Regions from separate parts of the Duganella sp. CY15W genome, predicted to be linked through region 2. Evidence: predicted binding sites of a transcription regulator. Region 2 holds the regulator's gene; each other region holds the start of a gene.
What was found. Region 2 encodes LexA, which represses DNA repair genes until DNA is damaged. Its sites were predicted from a motif close to ACTGTATNNNNATACAGT; they were not measured.

Region 1: GTP58_RS02280 (PA0069 family radical SAM protein) is a predicted target of LexA. The motif match lies at 2,334-2,351, and genes of this name have one in related genera.
Region 3: GTP58_RS24220 (VRR-NUC domain-containing protein) is a predicted target of LexA. The motif match lies at 1,669-1,686, and genes of this name have one in related genera.
Region 4: GTP58_RS17070 (DNA topoisomerase IV subunit B) is a predicted target of LexA. The motif match lies at 2,257-2,274, and genes of this name have one in related genera.

What each region holds. Positions count from the first base shown of each region.
Region 1 covers NZ_WWCQ01000001.1:493,577-498,035, forward strand. Annotated here, with positions in the region: gene GTP58_RS02270 (Hsp70 family protein) at 1-1,601, opposite strand, end outside; gene GTP58_RS02275 (DUF2760 domain-containing protein) at 1,598-2,191, opposite strand; gene GTP58_RS02280 (PA0069 family radical SAM protein) at 2,367-3,524, shown strand; gene GTP58_RS02285 (gamma-glutamylcyclotransferase) at 3,516-4,085, opposite strand; gene GTP58_RS02290 (FMN-dependent NADH-azoreductase) at 4,119-4,459, opposite strand, start outside.
Region 2 covers NZ_WWCQ01000001.1:228,231-232,689, reverse strand. Annotated here, with positions in the region: gene rpsR (30S ribosomal protein S18) at 1-222, opposite strand, end outside; gene priB (primosomal replication protein N) at 238-543, opposite strand; gene rpsF (30S ribosomal protein S6) at 565-945, opposite strand; gene GTP58_RS01130 (DUF5695 domain-containing protein) at 1,103-1,822, shown strand; gene lexA (transcriptional repressor LexA) at 1,925-2,563, shown strand; gene GTP58_RS01120 (hypothetical protein) at 2,490-2,939, opposite strand; gene GTP58_RS01115 (cystathionine gamma-synthase family protein) at 2,942-4,186, opposite strand; gene purF (amidophosphoribosyltransferase) at 4,189-4,459, opposite strand, start outside.
Region 3 covers NZ_WWCQ01000005.1:356,240-360,698, forward strand. Annotated here, with positions in the region: gene GTP58_RS24205 (GGDEF domain-containing protein) at 1-701, shown strand, start outside; gene GTP58_RS24210 (hypothetical protein) at 705-917, shown strand; gene GTP58_RS24215 (phasin family protein) at 988-1,536, shown strand; gene GTP58_RS24220 (VRR-NUC domain-containing protein) at 1,712-3,352, shown strand; gene GTP58_RS24225 (ATP-dependent DNA helicase) at 3,349-4,459, shown strand, end outside.
Region 4 covers NZ_WWCQ01000003.1:465,605-470,063, forward strand. Annotated here, with positions in the region: gene GTP58_RS17070 (DNA topoisomerase IV subunit B) at 235-2,232, opposite strand; gene GTP58_RS17075 (hypothetical protein) at 2,444-2,764, shown strand; gene GTP58_RS17080 (AAA family ATPase) at 2,761-3,339, shown strand; gene GTP58_RS17085 (TorF family putative porin) at 3,372-4,130, shown strand; gene GTP58_RS31100 (hypothetical protein) at 4,127-4,459, opposite strand, start outside.

The DNA of each region.
Region 1 (4,459 bases), 270 kb from region 2:
CGGAACTGTACCGGCTCGCCCACCACCAGGCCAAATTCCTGGTTCGGCAATTCGATCTCGCTGCCTTCTTCCATGCCGAACGGCGCCACGCACAGCGCCTGAATCGGCGGCTCCATGCCGGGAATCGCCGGCATGGCCGACTCGATCGCCACGTAGTACGAGCGCGCCGTACCACCACGGATACGCACGCCGGTACCACGGCGCACGTAGCTGTAGTAGGCCGCACCGCGTGCCACGGCCAGGTCCAGGTCCGCGCCGCCCAGCATGCGTGCCGGCTCCGCGCCTTCCATGTACAGCCAGTCGTTGATGGTGCCCATGATGCGCTGCGCCAGCAGGTCCGACTTGAACACGCCGCCGTTGAACAGCACTGCGGTTGGATGCAGGAAGGTGGCGTCAGCGCTTTGCTTGCCGGCGTAGCCTTCCAGTTCCGCCGTCGCGCCAACCTGGCGTGCCAGGAAGGCGGCCAGATGGCGCGTGACGCCAGCATCCTGCGCGTATGGCAGGCCAAGCTGCGTCAGGCCTGCGCGGGTACGCACGGCCGGACGCGCCGAGGCTTCCACCTGCGGGAAGAAGCCGTCGAGGATGAAGGTCGATACTTCTTCGCGCGTCAGCTCGGTGCGGATCGAACCGCCAATCAGCTTGGAGCTGCGGCTCGGCACCACGATAGGCCAGGTGGCGACAGTGGCATCGGCCAGCAGTTTTTCCTTGGCGGTGCGGCAGCCGTAGGTCAGTGCGCGCATCTGCCACGCATCCAGCTGCGTGCCGTTGGCGGCCAGCTTGCGGGCCACCAGGTGGGCCAGCGCCAGGTCCATATTGTCGCCGCCAAGCAGGATGTGGTCGCCCACGGCGATGCGGTGCGGTTCCAGCACGCCGTCGCGTTCCAGCACGGCGATCAGCGAGAAGTCGCTGGTGCCGCCGCCAACGTCGACTACCAGGATGATGTCGCCGGGTTTGACTTCCTTGCGCCAGCGGCCTTCGCTGCCCTGGATCCAGCTATACAGCGCTGCCTGCGGTTCTTCCAGCAGCGTGAGGCTGGTGTAGCCGGCGGCTCGTGCTGCTTCTGCGGTCAGTTCGCGCGCGCCCGGATCGAAGGAGGCAGGAATGGTCACGGTCACTGCCTGTTCGCCGAACGGCGCGTCAGGATGTGCCTGTTCCCACGCCTTGCGCAGGTGCGCCAGGTAGCGCGTCGAAGCTTCCAGCGGCGATACGCGTATGACTTCTTCCGGCGCATCGTTGGGCAGCAGCGCGGAGCGGCGGTCCACGCCAGGGTGGCTCAGCCAGCTCTTGGCGCTGGAGACCAGGCGGATCGGCGTGGTGGCGCCACGGCTGCGCGCCATTTCGCCGGCGACGCCGGTTTGCTCTTCGGCGCTTTGCTGCCATGGCAGGTTGTTCTCGCCGGGCGCCAGTTCTTCCGCATGCGGCAGGTACAGGAAGGAAGGCAGCAGCGGCAGGTCTTCAATCGTGCCTGGTGCGGTCAGCTGTGGAATCGGCAGCACGCCGTGCTTGGTTTTCTCGCCATCGCTGGCCTGCAGGTCGACATACGACAGCGCGCTGTGCGTGGTGCCCAAGTCAATGCCGATGGCGTAACGTGGAGTGCTCACAGTTCCACCTCCGCTGGCGCCAGGATGGCGGCGTCGTGTGCCTCCGCCAGTTTAGGCAGGCGCACGTCGGCCGAACGCCAGCCGCGATGGCTCAGCGTGCCGCGGAACGGGGCTTTGCCGACCACATTGCCGGTCAGGCGTACGGAGGCAGCGTCAAAGCCTTCCGGCAGTTCGATGCGGCTCCCTTCCGCTTCGCTGCGGACTGGCTGGATGGTGAAGTGTTCTTTCAGAACTTTGGCGCAGCCTTCGTGCACCACGCGCGCTGCGGCGCCGATGTCGGCGTCGGAATAGGCGCTCAGGTTTTCCTGGGTGAAGTCGATCAGGCGCGCTTCGCGCTGGAACAGCGACAGCAGTTGCAGGGCGGCGTCTGGCGTGGCGACGCGCAGCGTGACGGGCGCAGGCGCAGGTGCTGGGGCCGGCGCCGGCGCCGGTGCCGGTGCGGCCACCGGTGCGGCGGCAGGCTCAGGCGTGTCGTCGATGCGCGTCAGGCGGGCAGCGTATTCAGCGTCGGACAGGGCGCGGAAGAAGGCGCCGATGGCAATAGAAATCCGGCTAAAGAAAGACGGCAAAGGTTGGCTCGATTGGTTCATGTTTTTACTCACTGTGAGGTTGCCGAACGCTGCGCTGGGCGCGCGATATGGCGAAGCCCGGCATGATACCAGCTTGACCAAGCGCTCCCCAAGGACGCAGGCGGATATTTCGCTTGAAATGGCGGTGGGTAAAGCCTAGAATACTGGATATATATACAGTATTTTGATTTCCGCCATGTCTTACGATGAAAACAATCAGGAACACGTGATGCTACCGCCGCCTTCGCTCAAGGCGCAGAAGGGGCGTGGCGCGGTATCGAATATACAGGGTCGGTACGAAGTCAACGCACGCGAGGCCTACGATGACGGCTGGGAGCGGGAAGAGGACGAAACCCGGCCGATTAAAACACAGGTCACGGAAGAAATCTGTAAATCCATCCTGAGCCGGAATGCCTCGCCGGATCTGCCGTTCAGCGTTTCGCTCAATCCCTATCGGGGCTGCGAGCATGGCTGCATTTATTGCTTTGCCCGGCCGACCCACAGCTATCTGGGGCTGTCGCCAGGCATGGAGTTCGAGAGCAAGATCTTCGCCAAGGTCAACGCGCCCGAGGTATTGCGGCGCGAGCTGGCCAAGCCCGGCTATGAACCCTTGTCGATTGCATTGGGTGTCAACACGGATGCTTACCAGCCTTGCGAGCGCGAACTCAAGCTGACGCGCCGCGTGCTGGAAGTGCTGCAGGAATGCCAGCATCCGGTCGGCCTGATTACCAAGTCCTCGCTGATCGAGCGTGATATCGACATCCTTGCGCCCATGGCAGCCAGGCAGCAGGCCGGTGTGGCCATCACCTTGACCACGCTCGACCCGGCCATCTCGCGCACACTGGAGCCACGCGCTGCGGCGCCGGCACGCCGCCTGCGCACCATCCGCACGCTGACGGATGCGGGCATTCCGGTGGCGGTCAGCATCGCCCCCATCATCCCCTTCATTACCGAGCCGGACATCGAACGGATACTGGAGGCGGTGAAGGAAGCGGGCGCGGTCAGTGCTCACTACACCGTGCTGCGTTTGCCGTGGGAAGTCGCGCCGCTGTTCAAGGAGTGGCTGCAAGCGCACTTCCCGGAGCGGGCGCAGCGCGTGATGAACCGCGTGCGCGAAATGCGCGGCGGCAAAGATTACGACAGTGATTTCAGCTCACGCATGAAAGGCGAGGGCGTGTGGGCCGAGCTGATACGCCAGCGCTTCAAGATTGCCAGCGAGCGGCTGGGGCTGACGGGGCAGGGCAGCCGCTTTCACCGCATGGATGCGTCCCAGTTCACCCGCCCGCTCGTGGTGCCGCCGTTGGGCGCGCGCGCCAAAGCGGCGGCGGATGCCGGACAAATGGATTTATTTTGACTGCAGCGCGGCGAGGTGGCGCTCAATCTCAAACACATGCTGATCGTGCCGGCCCAGTTCGCGTAATGCTGTCGCGAGATGGTTGAGATAGTCGCTGTTCGGGCCGCTGGGGCCGACGGAGCGGGCGATGTGGGCCGCGATGTCCTGTTCGGAGGCCGCGCCGAGGAAGGCAGTGTTGTCTGGCGTGGCGATGTACACCAGGCCCTCCACTTCGTCGCGGTCTTCAAACGTGATGGGCATTGCCAGCCGCAGGTAGCCATTCTTTTCGCGGTGGTCCAGATGGGCAAACACTTCTGGCGTGATGAGGTAGGCCATGCCGTGGCAAATGGCGTCGGCTTCTTCGATTAAGGTCACCACGCGCCCCGGCGCTTCCGGCGTGCCACGGTGGTCGTGCGAGCCTTGCCAGAAACGCCGCGTCCAGCCGGCGATGCTGGCGGGGCGGCGTTGCAGGTAGGGGAAGTCCGCCTTGTAGATCAAGGAGCCGTAGCCAAACAGCCAGACGCTGTGGCGGCCGTCAAACTTGTCCATCATTTGATTGATGGCGATGGTATTCGCTGTCATGGCATCCATTATAAGACAGCGATAGCGCTATCATCAGGCCGCGCTACGCAAGCGGAGCGCCTGCGGCACGTCAGCCAGGCCGCGCACCACGTTTACCCGGCTGACGCCCAGGAACTGGAAGGCGGCTTTGAGCTGGTTTTCGTGGTTGTTCATGAGCTCATCAACGGACTCCAGGCCCATGACGCCGCAGCCCGAGGTCACCAGCAGCAAGTGCAAGTCATCGCGTGGCTTGCTGCTGGTGGTTTGCAGCTCCAGCAAGCGGTCCATCCAGGCCTTGAGCGTGGATGGCACGGAGAAGTTGTGCAGTGGCGCGCCCAGCACCACCACGTCCGCGTCCTGAAACTCTTGTACCAGCGAGGCGCTTTGCAGGGCTT
Region 2 (4,459 bases):
TTGACGCTGGTAGTGAGCTTTGGTGCCGGTCAGACGTGCTGGCATGATTTTGCCGTTTTCCTGGATGAAGTCTTTCAGGGTGTCTACGTCTTTGTAGTCCACTTGTTCTACGCCAGCGGCGGTGAAGCGGCAGAACTTCTTACGCTTGAACAGTGGGTTTTGTTGCTTACGCTTTTCTTTCAGCTTGAGCTTGTTTTTGTCGAACTTTTTACCGAATGCCATTTTAGGCTCCTGTATTTAAATTGAGCTGTCAGGGACAGCACTAAAATCAATGATGTGAAACACCAGGCTTTTGCTATTGCGGCTTTTCTTGTTGAGGAAACCGGAGAACTGGTACAAGCCTCCCAGCGGCGTCTGACTGAAACGGCCTGAAATCTCGCCCGCAGCAACTGCGGACACTTCAAACTCGGACAATCGGGCGATGCCCGCCTCCATCTGCTGCGACCGGTGCTGGAGTACAGCATTCACGATCGGCATGCCTGCCGGGGTGTAACGGATTGCATCCCGTTCGGCGATGAGGGCGATGAACTGGAGCTGGTTCAGCGCGGTTCCTTCTCAGAACAATTAAGCAGCTGGAGCAGCAGCGGCAGCTTCTGCGCGATGCGATTTCGCTGCATCTTCGCGTTGTACCGACTTCATCATCGGCGAAGGAGCGGTTTCCGCTTTCTTCATCTTGACGGTCAGGTGACGCAGAACGGCATCATTGAATTTGAATGCGGTTTCCAGCTCAACCAGGGTCTCGTTGTCTGCTTCGATGTTCAGGCAGATGTAGTGAGCTTTAGCCAGTTTCTGGATCGAGTAAGCCATTTGACGGCGGCCCCAATCTTCAACACGGTGAACGTTGCCGCCGCGGGTCGTTACGGTGGTTTTGTAACGCTCGATCATGGCGGGCACTTGCTCGCTCTGGTCCGGGTGGACGATAAATACGATTTCGTAGTGACGCATGTATAACTCCCTTAAGGACTTGATGATATAGCCCACCCTGGCGTCAAGACAGGTGTGGGAAGAGGTAAGCCCGCGACTATATCAGCTTTTCCAGCGGAACGCCAGCATGGCGTGGCAGCTGCTACAGTGGCGCAATTGCCTTTACAACAGGATTGCCATGAAATTACTGCTTGCCCTGCCCCTGCTGGCCGCCCTCGCCTTGCCGGCCGGCGCAGCGCCGATCAGGACCAAGGCTTACAGCACGCCCCAGTTGCTGTTCGCGCTGCGCACCGACACGCAAACGCTGGCGCGCATGGTGCCGGTGCTCGACCCCAGCTTCGATTTTACGCCCGGTCCGCGCGAGGAGGAACGGCAAGCCGACGGCTACAGCCACCTGGGCGACCTGTCGCTGAAAACCCGCGTGGCCGGCGGCGACTGGCAAAGCTGGTCGTCCTACGCCGCCCGCAAACCGGTCAAGCCGGCACTCATCACGCGCACCCTGGCCGCGGCCGACATCACACCCACCATGGGCGCCGGGTTGCCGTTGAAGATCGAACGCCGCTGGCTGTACGAGCGCGGCGCGCTGGTGCTGCGTTTCACGCTGACCAACCGCGGCAAGCAGCCGGTCGAGGTGGCCGAACCGGGCATGCCCATGGTGTTTGACGGCAGCGTGGTGGCCGTGCGCCCGCGCGTCGGCGATAACAGCTCGGTGCTGGTCACGCGCCAGGACCAGCAGCCGCCCGCGCTGCGCCTGGAGCCGGACGCCAAGACGCCGCTGACCCACTGGGCACCGCTGACCGCAAGCGACCGGGAGTTTTCCGCCTGGGTCACGGACGGCTTCACACTGGCGCCCGGCGCCCAACGCTCCATCGGGGTCCGCTTCCTCGTACAGAAGTGAAGTTTTTTCACTTTATTTCGCTGAAAGCAAGAATTTCCCTTGCATTAGCAGCCATACTGTACAAAAATACAGACTGTCTATATAAACAGGCTACCGTACTCCATGCTTAAGCTCACCGCACGCCAGGAACAAATCCTGAATCTGATCAAGGACGCGATTGAAAACACCGGCTTCCCGCCGACCCGCGCCGAAATCGCCAACGAACTGGGCTTTAAATCCGCCAACGCCGCCGAGGAACATCTGCAGGCGCTGGCCCGCAAGGGCGCCATCGAAATCGCCGCCGGTACATCGCGCGGCATCCGCCTGCTGGGTGTACACGCTGAAACGCCATCCTCAAAAGTGCCTGCTGCGCTCATGATGTCGCTGCCGCTGATCGGCCGCGTGGCCGCCGGCTCGCCTATCCTGGCGCAGGAAAACCTGGAAACCAGCTACAGCGTCGATCCCGCCATGTTTGCGGCGCGCCCGGACTACCTGCTGAAAGTGCGCGGCGAGTCGATGCGCGACGCCGGCATCATGGACGGCGATCTGCTGGCCGTGAAAAAAGTGGATAGCGCCAAGAATGGCCAGATCGTCGTGGCCCGCATTGGCAGCGAAGTGACCGTCAAGCGTTACCGCAAGACCGGTTCGACCATCGAACTGCTGCCGGAAAACCCGGACTTCAACGTGATTACGGTCGATCCGGAAGCCGATGAGTTTGCACTGGAAGGTCTGGCAGTAGGCCTGATGCGGACCTGGCACTAAGCCACTCCCCCTGCGCCAGCAAGACCAGATCGGCTTGCTGGCGTGCCTCTTGTGCGATCTGCACAAATACCTGGTTCATCAATTGCTGCGCAGCCGCCAATTCGGCTTCGTTCATGGCGTCGGCCACCTCGGCGGGAATGTTGCGTCCTACCGGCAGCGCGGCCTGGTAGTTGGCGGCAAAGCGGCCATAGCAGATTAGCCAGGCGCTGCGGTCGGCGCGCGTGAGCATGGCGCCCGGCTCGCCGCACTGAAAGCGCGACAGCGCGATGTCGGCGCCGTCGTAGTGATGCATGTAGTAGTCAATGTCAGCGCGGTGATCGCCCGCCCGGGCCGTGGCAGCTGCCACGATCAGGCCGGTTGCGATCAGCGCCCTCATCGTCAGCAGCCTTCCAGTGCCGTGCAGAAGTCGTCCAGCAGATCGTCGGTATCCTCGATGCCGACCGAGACGCGGATCAGCGATTCCGCAATCCCCATCGAGGCGCGGCGCTCGGCGCCCATCTCGTAGAAGATGGTGTGCGCCACCGGGATAATCAGCGTGCGGTTGTCGCCCAGGTTCGATGCCGGAATCGCCAGCTTCAGGCGGTTCAGGAAGTCGAAGCAGTCCAGGCCATCCTTGAGCTCAAAGCTCAGCAGCGAACCGTGCGCGCGGAACAGCTCGGCACTGATGCCGTGCTGCGGGTGCGACTTCAGGCCCGGATAGTAGACTGCGGCGACGCGCTCATCCTTTTCCAGCATTTCCGCCAGCGCCAGCGCGTTGGTGGTGGTGCGCTGCATGCGCAAGGCCAGCGTTTCGGCGCCGACTGCGATATGGTGCGCGGCGTCCGGCGCCAGCGAGGAACCGAAGTCACGCAGTGCCTTGGCGCGGATCTGCGCCAGGCCCCACTGCAGCGGTGCGGCTTTCTTGTAGTTCTCGTAGATGTTCGGGAAGCGGGTCCAGTCGTAGGCGCCGGTATCGGTCAGGCTGCCGCCCAGCGCATTGCCGTGGCCGCCGATCGATTTGGTCAGCGCGTTGACCACCAGGCCCGCATGCACCGACTTCGGCTGGAACAGGTAAGGCGTGGTCATGGTGTTGTCCACCACGTACAGAATCCCGCGCGCCTTGCACAGTTCGCCGATGCGCTTGAGGTCCGCCACTTGCGTGCGCGGGTTGGCGATGGTTTCCACGAACACCACGCGGGTGTTCTCGGTGATGGCCGCTTCCACATTGGCCATCTCGGTCGCGTCTACGAAGGACACGCTGATGCCCTGGCTCATGGCGGTCTGCCACAGGCTGTTGGTGTTACCGAACAAGAAGGACGACGACACCACGTGATCGCCCGTGCGCAGCAGCGCCTGCACCACGGCGCCGATCGCGCCCATGCCAGTGGCGAAACAGATCGTACCGACGCCCTGCTCCATCTTGTTGACCTTCTCTTCCAGCGCCGAGATGGTCGGGTTGCCTTGGCGGCCATAACGGAAGCCCGGCTCTTTGCCCTGGAACACCGACGCCAGCTGGCGCGCATCGGCGTAGCCAAAGGCCACCGAGGTGTGGATAGGCTTGTGCAGCGAACCGTGCTCGATGCCCTTCTGACGGTCGCCGTGCAGAATGGTGGTGGTGAAACCGTAGTTCTTCTTGTCGCCCATGGTTACGCTTCGGTCGCCGCCAGGTTCAGGTTCAGCTGCGAACGGCCAGCATCTTCCGGTGCGGCGGCCTTGCTCGGATGGTGGCGTTCGTATTCCAGTTTATCCAGATACTCGCGCGTCACGTCGCCGGTCACGTACACACCGTCAAAGCACGAGGCCTCGAAATTGGTCAGCGCCGGATTAACGTCCGAGATGGCGCGCTTGAGTGCGTCAAGATCCTGGTACACCAGTGCGTCCGCAGTGATCTCGCGGCAGACTTCTTCCACGGTGCGG
Region 3 (4,459 bases), on a different contig from region 2:
CGATTTCCGCCGCCGCCACCGCGCTGTTCATCCTGCTGGCGCGCTGGCTGGGCAATATGCCCACGGTAGAACTGTCCACCATGGCGGCCCTGCTGGTGCTGTGCAACCTGTTTGGCTACGTCGCCGCGCGCCGCTACCAGCTGCTGTGGCGCGAAGAATACAGCGCCCAGATGGTGCTGAAAAACCTGTCGGTGCGCGACCCGCTGACCGGCTGCTACAACCGCCGCCACCTGCACGACCGGCTGCTGGAAACGGAGATTTCGCGCGCCCAGCGCTACCGGCTCAGCCTGACCGTCATCATGTGCGACCTCGACCACTTCAAGGCCGTCAACGACACCTATGGCCACTACGGCGGCGACGCCGTGCTGCAGCACTTTGCCGGCCTGCTGCAATCAATGACGCGCGACAGCATCGACAGCGTGGTGCGCTACGGCGGCGAGGAATTCCTGCTGATCCTGCCGGAAACCGACCTGGCCGGCGGCGAACTGCTGGCCGAGCGCCTGCGCCAGGGCTTTGCTGCCCACCCGGTCGAACATGAAGGCCAGCGCATCGCCGTCACCGCCAGTTTTGGCGTCGCCAGCGTCGACTTTGCGACCTCCACCCATGCGGCGCACGTCAATATGATCGCAGCCGCCGACGATTTGTTGTACGCTGCGAAAAACAGCGGCCGCAATCGCGTCTGCGCCAAACAACTGGTTTAAGGTATGAACAAACACACACTCAAGCTCGCCGCGTTACTGGCACTGGCCATCTGCTGCGGCGCACTGTCCGCCAAACCGGCGCCGTGGTGGCGCTGGAACAGCAAGATCGACCCGGCGTCCACCGCCTGCGCGCAAACCTCGCCAGGAGAAGGCTGGGAACGTGGCTACGGGCCGTATCAAGATGCCCGTTGCGAGAAATTACTTGTTACTAGATAATAAACTCACAAGAACACGGTTGAACCGGAATCGCTGCGCGCTGCATCCCACATCACTATGAGGAGACTGTATGTTTACGAATCCCGAGCAATTTGCCAACGTCACCAAAGCGCTGTTTGAATTTCAGCTGGAAACGTTCAACACCCTGACCAGTAAAACCGTGCAAGGCGTGGAACAAGTGATTGCGCTCAACCTGGCGACGGCCAAATCGCATCTGGAAGACGGCCTCGCGGCCGGCAAGGAAATCAGCCAGGCCAGCGATCCCAAGGCCGCCCTCCAGGCCGCCGCCGACAAGATCCAGCCCGGCGTCGCAGGCGCTGCAGCCTACCACCAGCAACTGGGCGACATCATTGCCGAGATCCGCGAAGAATTCACCCGCGCGGCCGACGCCCATATGACCGAAGCCAAGAACAACCTGAGCGCGCTGATCCACGACGTCACCAAAAACGTCCGTCCCGGCTCGGAAAACGCCGTCCAGATCGTCAAAACCGCGATCGACAACGCCTTCACCGGCTACGAACAGGTCACCAAGGCCACCAAGCAAGCGGTACAGGCCGTAGAAAGCGAAATCGCCAAAGCCAACGCCATCGTCACCCCAGCCCCTCCGGCGAAAAAATAACCCCTAAATCCGGGGTCAGTTCTTGCAATCCAACACGCGCTCTGCCGTAATGATTTCTACGGCAGAGCCCGTGTTGGATTGCAAGAACTGACCCCGGATTTTTTGCTGGGCTAGCGGGGCCGAATGCGGTACACTGTACATAAATACAGTTAATCGCTCGTTCGCCCCCGCTACAATGATCAAGGTGCTTGAAAATCCATTCTATTATCTGGAGAATTTTCACCAGGTATTGGCATGGATAGCGGAACGCTACGACGATCTGCTCAACGCCGAAGAACGTCACTTCCTTTCGGTGTTCCCGTCCCTGCCGCAGGCTTCGCGCGCCCTGTTCGTCCGCATGGTGATGCGTAAGGGAACGCTGTTCCGCGCCAGCAAACTGGTGTACGCGGAAATCGGCAGCACCCACGAGGCGGCCCGTCCGCTGGCCGAGCTGGGCTTGATCGAGGAAGATCCCGCACTCGCGCTGGATGAGCTGTTCGAGCTGCTGCAAAAGCCGGAGATCATGAAGGTCTTCCAGCTCACGCCGCATGTCCGGCATCTGCGCAAGGCCGACCAGCTGGAGGCGCTGCGCGGGCAGTATGACGGCGAACACCGCTTCTCCGGCTGGTACGCCAATTCCGGCGATCACGCTTACCGCAACCGTACGCAGGAACTGTGCGACCGCCTGCGCCTGGTCTTCTTCGGCAATTACCATCAGGACTGGACCGAATTCGTGCTGTCCGACCTCGGTATTTATCAGTACGAAAAAGTGGCGTTCTCGGCCGCCGCGCGCGGCTTCCGCAGCCGCCGCGATATCGATGACTTTCTCGCCATCCATCACTGCCACGAGCGCTTTGCCGACGGCGAAGAACCAGCCGCCGTGATCCGTGATCTGCCGCCCTGCGCGGACGACAATGAATGGCTGCGCAGCCGCCGCAACAAGCTGCTGTTCACCATCGCCCAGCATGTCGAGAAGCTGGCCGACTGGCCGGCCGCCTACGCGCTCTACGCCGATTGCGACTATCCCGGCGCCCGCGCCCGCGCCATCCGCGTGCTGGAAAAAGACGCGCAGCCGCGCGCGGCGTTCGACCTGCTGCAAACCGCCATGCAGGCGCCGGAAAGCGCGGCCGAACGCCAGCAGCTGCTGCGCATGGCGCCGCGCCTCGCACGCAAGCTGGGCCACGCCAAGCCGCCCGCAGTGGCCATGGCGCAGGCCGAGCGCATTGATCTGAGCCTGCCGCCGCCGGAAGAAGCCAGCTACGTCGAATTCGTCGTGCGCGACCACCTGACGCGCGAGGACGCACCGGTCTACTACGTCGAAAACGCGCTGATTAATTCGCTGTTTGGCCTGCTGTGCTGGGACGCCGTGTTCTCGCCAATACCGGGCGCGTTCTTCCACCCCTACCATCGCGGCCCGGCCGATTTGCACAGCGCGGATTTCCAGCGCCGCCGCGCGCAGCAGTTTGCCGAGGCGCTGTCGCAGCTCGATGGCGAACAATACCGCGCCACCATCCGCGCCAATTACGCCGCCAAGTGCGGCATCCAGTCGCCGTTCCTGTACTGGGAGGCGATCGATGAAGCGTTGCTGGATCTGGCGCTGGACTGCATCCCCGCCGTCCACCTGAAGCGCGCTTTCGAGCGCATCCTGCTGGACATCAAATCCAACCGCAGCGGCTTCCCCGACCTGATTCAGTTCTGGCCGGCCGAACGCCGTTACAACATGATCGAAGTAAAAGGCCCAGGCGACCGTCTGCAGGACAACCAGCTGCGCTGGATCGAATACTGCGCCGCTCACCAGATGCCGATTTCGGTCTGCTACCTGCAGTGGGCGGCATGACGCAGCCGGCCCGCTACACCGTCGCCGTGCGCGCGCTGTGCGAGTTCACCGCCAAGACCGGCGACCTCGATCTGCGCTTCACGCCCTCGCCCACCGCACAGGAAGGCATCGCCGGCCATGCCGTCGTCGCCTCGCGCCGCGATGACGACTACCAGACCGAGATCCCGCTGTCCGGCGACTGCGGCCCGCTGCATGTGCGCGGCCGCGCCGACGGTTACGACGTCCGCAGCAATCGCCTGGAAGAAGTCAAAACCTACCGCGGCGATTTGAAGAAGATGCCGGACAACCAGCGCGTGCTGCACTGGGCGCAGGTCAAGATCTACGGCCACCTGCTGTGCCAGGACCAGGGCCTGTCGAAGATCCGCCTCGCGCTGGTCTACTTCGACATCGGCAGCCAGAAGGAAACCGTGCTGCATGAAGACCATACGGCGGCCGGCCTGCAAGACTACTTCGAACAGCAATGCGGCCTGTTCCTGCAATGGGCCGGACAGGAAATGGCGCACCGCGCGGAACGTGACCTGCAGCTGAAAGCCATGCGCTTCCCCTACGGCGATTTCCGCCCAGGCCAGCGCCAGCTTGCGGAAGCCATGTACCGCGCCAGCAATCGCGGCGTGTGCCTGCTGGCGCAAGCGCCGACCGGTATCGGCAAATCCGTCGGCAGCCTGTTCCCGATGCTGAAAGCCAGCGCCGAGCATGACGTCGACAAGATCTTCTTCCTGGCGGCGAAGACCTCGGGCCGGCAGATGGCGCTGGATGCGGTTGACATCATCCGCGAAGGCGCACCGCTGCTGCCTTTGCGTACGCTGGAACTGGCGGCCAAAAGCACCGCCTGCGTCAATCCGGACAAGGCCTGCCATGGCGAATCCTGTCCGCTGGCACAAGGCTTCTACGACCGCCTGCCGGCTGCGCGCCAGTCCGCACTGGACATCATGGCGCCATCAGAAAGCGGCGGCGCACCGCCGTCGCTGGACCGCGAGACGCTGAAAGCCATCGCCCTCGCCCACAACGTCTGTCCGTATTATCTGAGCAGCGAGATGGCGCGCTGGTGCGACATCGTGATTGGCGATTACAACTACTACTTCGACATCAGCGCCATGCTGCATAGCC
Region 4 (4,459 bases), on a different contig from region 2:
TGCCATTGCCGCCGCCGCTGGCGCCATCGCCGTTGCCGTCAGCGCCGCCATCGTCCGCGCTGGCATCGCTGCCGGCTTCGATGGGGGCGGGTTGGCCGTGGGCGTGAGCTTCTGCGGGCGCGTGGACCGGTGCGCTGGCGGTGCTGGCCGCTGGCGCAGCCTGGCCGGCGGCCGAGCCCTGGGCCGGCGCCGGTTCGTCAAAGAGATTTGCTTGAGTCATAGTGTGGTTCTATATCAGATATCTGCGTCGGCTTCGTTGCCGTGTTCTTCGATCCAGGCGCGGCGCGCGGCCGCTTCGCCTTTGCCCATCAGCATATTGAAGCGGGCGGCCGATTCGCTGTGGCCATAGCCACCCAGCGATACCGGCAGCAGGCGGCGCGTGTCCGGGTTCATGGTGGTTTCCCACAGCTGTTCGGCGTTCATCTCGCCCAGGCCCTTGAAGCGCGAGATCGACCAGGCGCCTTCCTTGAGGCCGTCCTTGCGCAGCTTGTCCTCGATGGCCACCAGTTCGCCGTCGTCGAGCGCATACAGTTTCTGGATCGGTTTCTTGCCGCGCGCCGGCGCGTCAACGCGGTACAGCGGCGGACGGGCGATGCAGATATTGCCGTTGGCGATCAGGCCCGGGAAGTGGCGGAAGAACAGGGTAAGCAACAGCACCTGGATGTGCGAGCCGTCGACGTCCGCATCCGAGAGGATGCAGATTTTGCCGTAGCGTAGGCCGGACAGGTCGGGCGTGTCGGTGACGGTGTGCGGGTCGACGCCGATGGCCACCGAGATGTCGTGGATTTCGTTGTTGGCAAACAGGCGGTCCTTGTCGGTCTCCCACGAGTTGAGCACCTTGCCGCGCAGCGGCAGGATGGCCTGGAATTCCTTGTCGCGGCCCATCTTGGCCGAGCCGCCCGCCGAGTCGCCCTCGACCAGGAACAGTTCGGTGCGGTCGGCTTCATTGGATTCGCAGTCGGTCAGCTTGCCCGGCAGGACGGCCACGCCCGAGGATTTTTTCTTCTCGACTTTTTGCGCCGAGCGCAGACGCGATTGCGCCTGCTTGATGACCAGTTCGGCCAGCTTTTTGCCGTAGTCGACGTGGTGGTTGAGCCACAGCTCCAGCGCCGGCTTGGAGAAGGTCGAGACCAGGCGCACGGCGTCGCGCGAGTTCAGGCGCTCCTTGATCTGGCCCTGGAACTGCGGGTCCAGCACCTTGGCCGACAGCACGAAGGAGACGCGCGCAAACACGTCTTCGGGCAGCAGCTTGACGCCCTTGGGCAGCAGCGAGTGCATCTCGACGAAGTTCTTGACGGCGCCATACAGGCCGTCGCGCAGGCCCGATTCGTGGGTGCCGCCGTTGGGCGTCGGGATCAGGTTCACATACGATTCGCGCACGATGGCGCCCTGTTCGGTCCACGCCACCACCCACGACGCGCCTTCGCCTTCGGCAAAGCCTTCGGCGTCCGGGCCGGCAAACTGTTCGCCCTCAAACAGCGGGATCAGGGTTTCGCCGTCGGTGGCTTGCGCCAGCGCTTCGGTCAGATAGCCGCGCAGGCCGTCGTTGTACTGCCAGGTCTGCGATTCGCCGCTTTTGGCATTGGCCAGCGTGACGGTGACGCCCGGCAGCAGCACGGCCTTGGAGCGCAGCAGGCGTTGCAGCTCGACCTGCGAGATGGCCGAGGAGTCAAAATATTTGGCGTCCGGCCAGACGGTGACGCGGGTGCCGGATTTCTTGGCATCGCGCGGCGCCACCACCGACGACAGCGGCTCGACCACGTCGCCATGTTCGAACGCCAGATTGTGCAGGCCGGTGCCATTGGGCTCCTTGCGCCACACGGTGATTTCCAGGCGCTTGGACAGCGCATTGGTGACCGACACGCCAACGCCGTGCAGGCCGCCCGAGAAGGCGTAGGCGCCGCCCTTGCCCTTGTCGAATTTGCCGCCCGCGTGCAGGCGCGTAAATACGATTTCCACGGTGGGCACGCCTTCTTCCGGGTGCAGGCCGACCGGGATGCCGCGGCCGTCATCTTCCACCGTGACGCTGCCGTCGGCGTTCTGCGTGACGATGATGTTTTTGCAATTGCCGCCCAGCGCCTCGTCGGCGGCATTGTCGATCACTTCCTGAATGATGTGCAGCGGGTTCTCGGTGCGGGTGTACATACCCGGGCGTTGCTTGACGGGTTCCAGGCCCTTGAGGACGCGGATGGATGATTCGCTGTAGTCAGAAACTGGTTTTTTAGTGGCCATACGGAGCAAGCTTGATATTTTGATACTGGGTTTATGTACAGTTCACGGATTGTTTGCGTATTCTATCCTCAACTGCGCAAACTGCGCGGCAAAAATTGCGCACTGCGCAATTTATACACGATGTTTACAACGCCAGCCCGCCTTTTTAGACCGTTTTTACGCGCCGGTCGATAAGCTTTCCCCTATCGAAACGATGAACGGGAGGTAAGCCATGCACGCCTTTTTCCACACCCAGGCCGCCCAGCGCCGCGTCCCCAAGGCCGCCGAAGCGCGCGCCCGCAGCCCGCGTCCGTGCCTGCTGCAGCTGACGGTGGAGGTCGAGGCCCTGAGCGCATTGCGCGCGCTGGTGGCCCGTACCTGTGGCGATGCCCTGCAGTTCATGCGCGTGGAAGTGTGCGACCACGGCGCCCGCGTCAAGGTCTGGCTATGCCTGTCGCGCGTGCTGGCCGGGCAGGTGATGGCGGCCGTGATGCGCGCCTTGCCGGGCGCGGAATTCGGCCGTCTGACGCCGCTGGCGCAGAGGTCAGCATGATTATCGCCATTGCCAGCCCCGGTGGCGGCGCCGGCAAGACCATCGTTGCCAACAACCTGGCGCTGCTGCGCGCGCGGGCTGGCCGCAAGGTGATGCTGGTCGATACCGACCCGCGCGCGGCGTCCTGCGCCTGGTGCAGCGAGCTGGCGGCGGCCGGCGTATTGCCGCGCTTTGCCGCGCGCGCGATTACCGGCCGCGCGCTGCTGGACGAACTGGAACTGCTGCGCGTGCGCTACAACGACATCGTGATCGACACCGAAGGCCGCGACACGGCCGAAAGCCGCGCTGCGCTGATCGCCGCGCGGCTGGCGGTGGTGCCGGTGACGCCCGAACAGGTCGACCTGGCCAGCCAGTACAAGCTGATTGCCCGACTCAATTCTGCGCGCATGTTCAATCCGGGCCTGCGCGTGCTGTTTGTTCTGGTTGGCGGCGCCGACGCGCCCAGCGACGAGGAGCGCGCCGCCGTGCGCGCCTACGTGGCGCGGGTGATGTCGGCCACGCTGGCCAGCACTGTGATTCACGGCGCCGCGCCAGCCGATATGGACGCGCTGTACCGCGAAGTTTTCAACCACTGAACCATTGAACCACTGATAGAAGAAAGTAGAACATGAAAAAGTTAGTACTCGCCGCCGCCGTTGTTACCGCCTTGACCACGATCGCGGGCGGCGCCCGCGCCGAAGATGCCGCCGCGCCAGCCGCTGCGGCGCCGGACAATGCGGTCAGCTTCAACGCTGCGGTGATCAGCGATTACCGCTATCGCGGCATTTCGCAGACGCGCTTGAAACCGGCCTTGCAGGGCGGCGTGGATTATGTGAACAATCCGACCGGCCTGTATGTGGGTGCTTGGGCCTCGACCATCAAGTGGATCAAGGATGCGGGCGGCGATGGCAATGTGGAGCTGGACGTGTATGCCGGCAAGCGCGGGCAGGTGACGGCTGACGTGTCCTACGATGTCGGCGTGCTGACTTATGTGTATGCGTCTAACGCGCTGCCGGTCAATGCGAATACCACGGAAATTTACGGCCAGCTGGGTTATGGCCCGGCGTATGTGAAGTATTCGCATGCGACCACCAATCTGTTTGGCATCGCTAACAGCAAGAACAGTGGTTATCTGGATGTGGGCGCGAATATCGATGCGGGTGAGGGCTGGACGGTGAACCTGCATGCGGGCCGCCAGGAAGTGAAGCATAACGATGCTTCTTCCTATACGGACTGGAAGCTGGGCGTGACCAGGGACTTTGGCGTGGTCACCGGCGCGCTGGCTGTGATCGGCACCAACGCGGATAAAAACGCCTACGCCTCGCCAGCCAACGGCAAGTTCCTTGGCAAAACTGCGTTGCAGCTGACCGTCAGCAAGGTCTTCTAGGACGAGGGTTGGCGCGCAGCGGCCGAATGTTTGCGGCGGCTGCGCCGTTTACCGTGCTTGTGGCGCTTGCCAGCTGGAGCAGATTTGCTTTTGGCGGGTTTGGCGGCCACCTGCACGGCGGGAAGCGCCGATGTTGTCGCTGGTATTTGCGCTGGCGCTGGCGCGGTGTTGCTCGTAGCCGTATTGGCGCCGAACAGGCGTGCAATGGCGGCTTTGTGCTGCGCGCGGCAGACGTCGGCCAGCACCCATAGCTCGCTGCCCGGGAAACGCAACCAGACGGCTTTCCAGGCGTTGCGGTTGCCGCTGCCTTTGAGGTTGGCAAAGCCCGA